DNA from 2 places in the Sphingomonas lindongxini genome. Region 1 is predicted to be linked to the other one. Evidence: predicted binding sites of a transcription regulator. Region 1 holds the regulator's gene; the other holds the start of a gene.
What was found. The regulator LexA, encoded in region 1, represses DNA repair genes until DNA is damaged. The targets are predictions, from matches to a motif close to GTTCCNCNCTTGTTCT.
Positions count from the first base shown of each region.

Region 2: uvrA (excinuclease ABC subunit UvrA) is a predicted target of LexA. The motif match lies at 1,819-1,834, and genes of this name have one in related genera.

Region 1 is NZ_CP141587.1:60,658-64,068, reverse strand. Features, by position in the region: gene SH584_RS00360 (peptidylprolyl isomerase) at 1-1,018, shown strand, start outside; gene SH584_RS00355 (anthranilate synthase component II) at 1,043-1,627, shown strand; gene lexA (transcriptional repressor LexA) at 1,683-2,327, shown strand; gene SH584_RS00345 (VOC family protein) at 2,329-2,667, shown strand; gene SH584_RS00340 (hypothetical protein) at 2,664-2,822, opposite strand; gene SH584_RS00335 (ComEC/Rec2 family competence protein) at 2,823-3,411, opposite strand, start outside.
Region 2 is NZ_CP141587.1:887,645-891,055, reverse strand. Features, by position in the region: gene uvrA (excinuclease ABC subunit UvrA) at 1-1,807, opposite strand, end outside; gene thpR (RNA 2',3'-cyclic phosphodiesterase) at 1,909-2,478, opposite strand; gene SH584_RS04500 (Bax inhibitor-1/YccA family protein) at 2,569-3,306, shown strand; gene SH584_RS04495 (dienelactone hydrolase family protein) at 3,396-3,411, opposite strand, start outside.

The sequences.
Region 1 (3,411 bases):
CAGCGCCGAAGATGTCAGCGTCGGCCCGCAATCGCGCGCGGACTTCGCTTCGCTCGCCGGTGACAACATTGCGGCAGCGGCATTCGCGGCCGCGAACGGCGCCATCGTCGGGCCGATCCGCTCGGACCTTGGCTGGCACGTCATCCGCGTCGACGAAGTCCGCGCTGCGTCTGGACGCAGCCTCGAGCAGGCACGAGGCGAAATTTCCACCTTGCTAGCGGCGAACAAGAGCAAGGAAGCGCTCGCCGACACCGTGACCAAGGTCGAAGAAGCTATCGCCGACGGCGCCAGCTTCGCCGAAGCCACCGCCGCGGCGCGCCTGCCCGTCGTTACGACGCCGGCAATCACCGGAGCGGGCGCTGCTCGTTCGGATGCGGCCTACCGCTTTCCTGCCGATCTGGCGCCGGCGCTGAAGGCGGCTTTCGCGCAGGAAGCCGGCGATGACCCCGAAGTCGTAACCTTGCCCGGCGACGCGGGATACGTCCTGGTCGGCGTGGATAGCGTGATGGAGGCAGCGCCTGCCCCCCTCGCCCAGATCCGCGATCGGGTTCGTGCCGACTGGATCACGCGGAAGGCGTCCGATCGCGCCCGCGCCGTTGCGAACGGCATCGCGACCAAGGTCGCTCGCGGCTCGAGCTTCCAGCAAGCGATTGCCGGGGCTGGCGTCCCCCTTCAGGCCGCTCAGCCGATCAGCGCCCGTCGCCTCCAACTTTCGGAAGCCAATCCGGACGCGGTCGCGCCGCTTCGGATGCTGTTCACGCTGGCGCAGGGGAAGAGCCGCCTCGTTGCCGATCCTCAGGGACGCGGGTATTTCGTGGTGAAGACCGACAAGATCGTACCGGGCAATGCGCTCAGCAATCCCGCGCTGATCGCGCAGACCCAGCAGGCCTTCCAGCAGACCGCCGCCGACGAACTCGCGCAGCAGCTGCTCGCCGCAATGAAGGCCGATCAAGGCGTCCGTCGGAACGAGGAAGCGATCACCGCTTCTCGCCAGCGCATTACCGGCACCGGGAACTAAGCGATCGATCGCCCGGATGGCGGGATGACGGCGCCTGCCATCCTGATGCTCGACAATGTCGACAGCTTCACCTTCATGCTGGTCGATTATCTGCGTCATCTGGGTGCCGACGTGATGGTCGTCCGGAGCGACGCAGTCTCCGTGCCCGACGCCTTGTCGATCGGTCGCGACGGCGTCGTCATTTCCCCCGGCCCCGGCGGCCCCGAGGATGCGGGCATTTCCGTCGACCTCGCGCGAGCATGCGTCGAGCGGCGTCATCCGCTGCTCGGAATTTGCCTCGGCCATCAGGCGCTTGCGGTCGCGTGCGGGTCGAGCGTCTCCCGAAGCGGCCCGGTCCATGGCAAGATCGCGACGGTTTCGCATGACGCCACCGGCCTGTTCCAAGGGCTGGCGTCACCGATGCCGGCGACACGTTATCATTCGCTCGCCGTGCCGGACCCGCGACCTCCGTTGATCGCGAACGCATGGAGTAGCGATGGCGTGGTGATGGGGATGCGCCACGTCGACGCGCCGGCGCACGGGGTTCAATTTCACCCTGAAAGCGTCGCTTCGGATCACGGACACGCCCTTCTCGACGCCTTTCTGCGGATCGCCTCGACCAACGCTTGACGGCCATCCATATGTTTCCTACACGTTCCCCGTTCGTTCCGACACGGAGACACCAATGCTCACTTCCAAGCAGCATGAGCTGTTGAATTTCATTCACGAACGTCTTTCCGCGACTGGCGTCAGCCCCAGTTTCGACGAGATGCGCGAAGCGCTCGACCTTAAGTCCAAGTCGGGGGTCCATCGCCTGATCAGTGCGCTGGAAGAGCGTCAGTTCATCCGCCGTCTGCCCAATCGCGCGCGGGCGCTCGAAGTCACGCGGATGCCAGACGTCGCCGTGACCGCTCCTGCCCCCAAGCCGATCATCCCCGCAGCGGCGAACGACACGATCGAGATTCCGATGCATGGCCGGATCGCGGCGGGTACGCCGATCGAGGCGTTGCAGGGAACCGAAGGCTTTGCCGTTCCAGCGGCGCTGCTGGGCCCGGGCGAACATTACGCGCTCGAAGTCTCCGGTGACTCGATGGTCGAGGAGGGCATTCTCGATGGCGACTTCGCGCTGATCCGGAAGGTCGACACCGCGCGCGACGGTGAGATCGTCGTGGCGCTGATCGACGAAGCGGAGGCCACGCTCAAGACCTTCCGCCGCGAGGGCCAGATGATCCGGCTCGACCCCGCCAACCGCCGCTACGAAGCGCAGCGATATCGCCCCGACCAAGTCATGATCCAAGGTCGCCTCGCCGGCCTGATCCGTCGTTACTGACATGGCGCGGATCGACTATGTGGAGTTGCCGAGCCTGACGGCGCATGAATTGACCCGCGCGTTCTACAACAAAGCGTTTGGCTGGACCTTCACCGATTATGGCTCGGATTATTCGGCGACGTCGACCGGCGACGTCGATGTCGGTCTTAACGGGCATGACGAGGAATCCCTTTCGGCACCGCTGCCGGTGATCCGGGTCGACGATATCGACGCCGCTTTCGACCAGGTCGGCAAGGCGGGGGGCGTGATCGCCAAGGCAATCTTTTCCTTTCCCGGCGGTCGCCGCTTTCATTTCATCGACCCGTCGGGCAGCGAACTCGCCGTCTGGAGCGACCGCTAGGGCTTAGCAAGCATTCGTGGAGCGGACACCGCCGCCCACGGATGTGCGGCGATCCGGTCCGCTACGCTGTCAATCCGGGGACCGTCGTCGAGATAGATCGACACGCCCCCGCTTTTCTCGAGGGCGGCGCGGTCGAGCTTGAGCCAGCGCGGCATTCATCCTTCGGGCAACCGCCGGCTCGCCACGACGATGTCCGCATCGGCACATGCCTGCGTCAGCGTGGTCCAGTCGATCCGGTCGCGACTGCGGATCGCGAGCAATCGCCATGCGTGACTGCCCGATGCGACGTCGGCGACGCAGCTGTCACGGTTGCAGCGGGCGAAGCGTTGCTCCTGCAACGCCAAGGGGTCGCCGTCGTAGGCGGCCGCCTCGCTCATCAGGTCGCGAACGAAGTCACCGCTGCGGCTACGCAGAAGGACCGGAACGCCATCGTCGCGGACCAAGGCCAGATGCTGACCATCGCCGGTGACCAGGATATCCGGTGTCGGCGAGGATACGGCGCCGACCAGCCCCAGCCCAATCGGTAGACTGCCCCACAGCCGGATGCGGCTCCGCCAAAGCCCGAGCCAAAGTCCGCCAAACACGCACATTGCGAAAGCGCTCCGCGGCATGGTGGGAAGCATCGCAACCGCGCCCTTGGCCGATCCGACCGCGTGGGCAAGATCCAGCATCCACTCCGTGACCCAGCCGGTCGCGATCCACAGCGGCTTTCCGGCACCGACGGTGTCGAGCAACAGCGCGCCC
Region 2 (3,411 bases), 830 kb from region 1:
ATGCCAGCAATTCGTCGAGGGTACCTGCGCACACGACGGTGCCGCCATGAACGCCGGCGCCGGGACCCATGTCGATGACGTGATCGGCGGTGCGGATCGCGTCTTCGTCATGCTCAACGACCAGAACGGTGTTGCCGAGGCCGCGGAGGCGCTTGAGTGTTTCCAGCAGCCGGTCATTGTCCTTCTGGTGCAGACCGATCGACGGTTCGTCGAGCACATAGAGCACCCCCGACAAGCCGCTGCCGATCTGCGACGCAAGGCGGATACGCTGGCTTTCACCGCCCGACAGCGTTCCGCTGGTCCGGTCGAGATTGAGATAATCGAGCCCGACGTTGTGAAGGAATCCGAGACGCGCGTTGATTTCCTTCAGTATTGGATGCGCTATTTCGCGTTGCTGCGGGCCGAGCTGCTCTTCTAGAGCGGAGAACCAGGCAAGCGCGTCGGCGACCGAGCGCCGCGCTGACAGCGAAATGTCTTCCGCGGCGATCTTCACGGACAAGGCTTCGGGCTTCAGGCGCGCGCCGTGGCATACTTCGCACGGGTGACTTGCCTGATAACGTGAGAGCTCCTCGCGCATCCACGCGCTCTCGGTCGACAGCATCCGCCGCTCGAGATTGCCGAGCACGCCTTCGAACGGCTTCTTCACTTCATAGCTCTTGCGGCCGTCGATGAAGCGAAGCGTGACGGGCTTGCCCTTGGTTCCGCGAAGGATGAGGTCGCGCGCCTCCTGGGGAAGATCGCCCCACGGAGTCGCGAGATCAAAGTCGTAGGCCCGCGCGAGGCTTCCAAGCACCTGCATATAGTAGGGCGAGGGCGGCTGCGACTTTGCCCAGGGGACGACCGCACCCTTGGTGATCGAGAGCGCGTGGTTGGGGACGACGAGATCCTCGTCGAACAGCATCTTTTCGCCAAGCCCATCGCACGCCGGGCATGCTCCCTGCGGCGCGTTGAACGAGAACAGCCGTGGCTCGATCTCGGCGATCGTGAAGCCGGACACGGGACAGGCAAATTTTTCCGAGAAAACGATGCGTCCGGGGGCGCCGAAGTCGAGCTTCATTCCGGATGCGGTCGTTGCCTCTTCGGCGGGTGGGTCGGCAGGATCCAGGTAGGCGAGCCCGTCCGCCAGCTTCAGCGCGGTCTCGAAACTGTCGGCCAAGCGGCTCTGAATCCCGTCGCGGATGACGATGCGATCGACCACGACCTCGAGGTCATGCTTGTACTTCTTGTCGAGCGCTGGCGCCTCGTCGATCTCGTGGAACTCGCCGTCGATGCGGACGCGCGTGAAGCCCGCCTTCTGCCATTCGGCCAATTCCTTGCGATACTCGCCCTTCCGGCCGCGGACGACGGGCGCGAGGAGATAGTGGCGGGTGCCTTCGGGGAGCGCCATGACTCGGTCGACCATTTGGCTGACCTGCTGCGCTTCGATTGGAAGGCCGGTGGCGGGCGAGTAGGGAACACCCACTCGCGCCCACAGGAGTCGCATGTAATCGTAGATTTCCGTAACGGTCGCGACGGTCGACCGCGGATTGCGGCTGGTCGTCTTCTGCTCGATCGAAATGGCGGGCGAGAGGCCGTCGATGTGCTCGACGTCGGGCTTCTGCATCATCTCCAGGAACTGGCGGGCATAGGCCGACAGGGACTCGACGTAGCGGCGCTGTCCTTCCGCATAGATGGTATCGAACGCGAGACTCGACTTGCCCGATCCCGACAGGCCGGTGATCACCGTCAGGCTTTCGCGCGGGATGTCGACGTCGACCCCCTTGAGGTTATGCTCGCGCGCGCCGCGGACGGAAATGTGGGTCAGCATGAATCGATCTCGTTCCGTTTATGTTCTGATAGCGCGGGGCGGCTCGCATGGTCAACGCGAAGCTTGGTAGATGGGTGCGTCACCGCCGCCAGACAACCGCCTCAGGCGAGCGGGAAGTCCGCGATCACCTCGTGATGCGCGCCGGCGTGGCCAAGATGGCTTTCGAACAACGTGAACCGGTCGATCCGGAAAGGATCGCTGCGCAACGTGGCGTGCCGCGCAAGAAACCGGTCAAGGTCAGAGCCGGGAAAGCGGTTCCAGCGACCCAAGGTGATGTGCGGGTGGTAGGCGCGGCGTTCGGGCGGCAATCCGATGCGCTGGCAAATGCGCTCGATCTTTCCTGCCAGCGTAACGATCGGCTCGCGAGGCTGGACGGCGGCCCAAAGCACGCCGCGAGATTGGTGATCAAATCGACCGACCCCGCTGATCGAGATGTCGACGGCTGGGCTTTTGAGGGCAGACAGGGCGACGGCGAGGTCCTCCGCCACGGGCCGCTCGACCTCGCCGACGAAGCGCAGGGTCAGGTGCAACTGGTCTTCGGGTTGCCAATTGACGGAGGGAAGCCCCTCCATCGTGTCGATCAGACCCTCGCGAATGTTCTGTTGTAACGGCAAGGCGACGAATAAGCGGTGCACCCGATTTCTTTCCCTTGAATGAACGTCGCGGCTCATGTCGTGTTTCGCTTGAAGAACGCACGAACATTCCCGATATTGTCCCTATTCGGGGATGTGTCGTCGAGGCCCCCCAGAAGAGGAGTGAGAATGCAGAACCAGTATGACCCGCGCACGACGAATGCGTCAGGCTTCGGCCCGGCCGTATCCGTCGGCGTGCCCCGGGCCGCGCGCGATGCGGGCCTGCGGTCCTACATGCTCAAGGTTTACAATTACATGGCGTCGGGGGTGCTGCTGACCGGCATCGTCGCCCTGCTGTTCGCCAACAGCGGCATCGCCGCACAGGTGATGGCCACGCCGCTGCGCTGGGTGATTATGCTGGCGCCGCTCGGGTTCGTCTTCGCGATGAGCTTCGGCGTCAACAAGATGAAGGAATCGACGCTTCAGGCGCTGTTCTGGGGCTTCGCCTTTGCGATGGGCCTGTCGATGTCGACGATCTTCCTGGTCTACACCGGGACGTCGATCGCCCAGACCTTCTTCGCGGTCGCAGCGGCCTTCATGGGTCTCAGCCTGTGGGGATACACGACCAAGAAGGACCTGTCGGGCTTCGGCACGTTCCTGATCATGGGCGTCGTCGGCCTGCTGGTCGCGATGGTGATCAACCTGTTCCTTCAGTCGACGGCGATGCAGCTGGCAATCAGCGCGATCGGCGTCCTGCTGTTCGCAGGCCTGACCGCCTATGACACGCAGAAGATCAAGTCGATGTACGCCTACGTTGCCGGCACCGACATGATGGGCAAGACGGTCATCATGGGCGCGCTGACGCTGTACCTAGACTTCATCAACATGTTCCAGTTCCTGCTGAGCTTCATGGGCAACCGCGACTAGTCGCTTGCCCGCCTGGCAGGGCGGAAAGAGAAGGGCCGGCGGAGCGATCCGCCGGCCCTTTTTCTTTGGGCTTTAGGCCGGCCTTTTCGCTATGCGAGGTTCCGC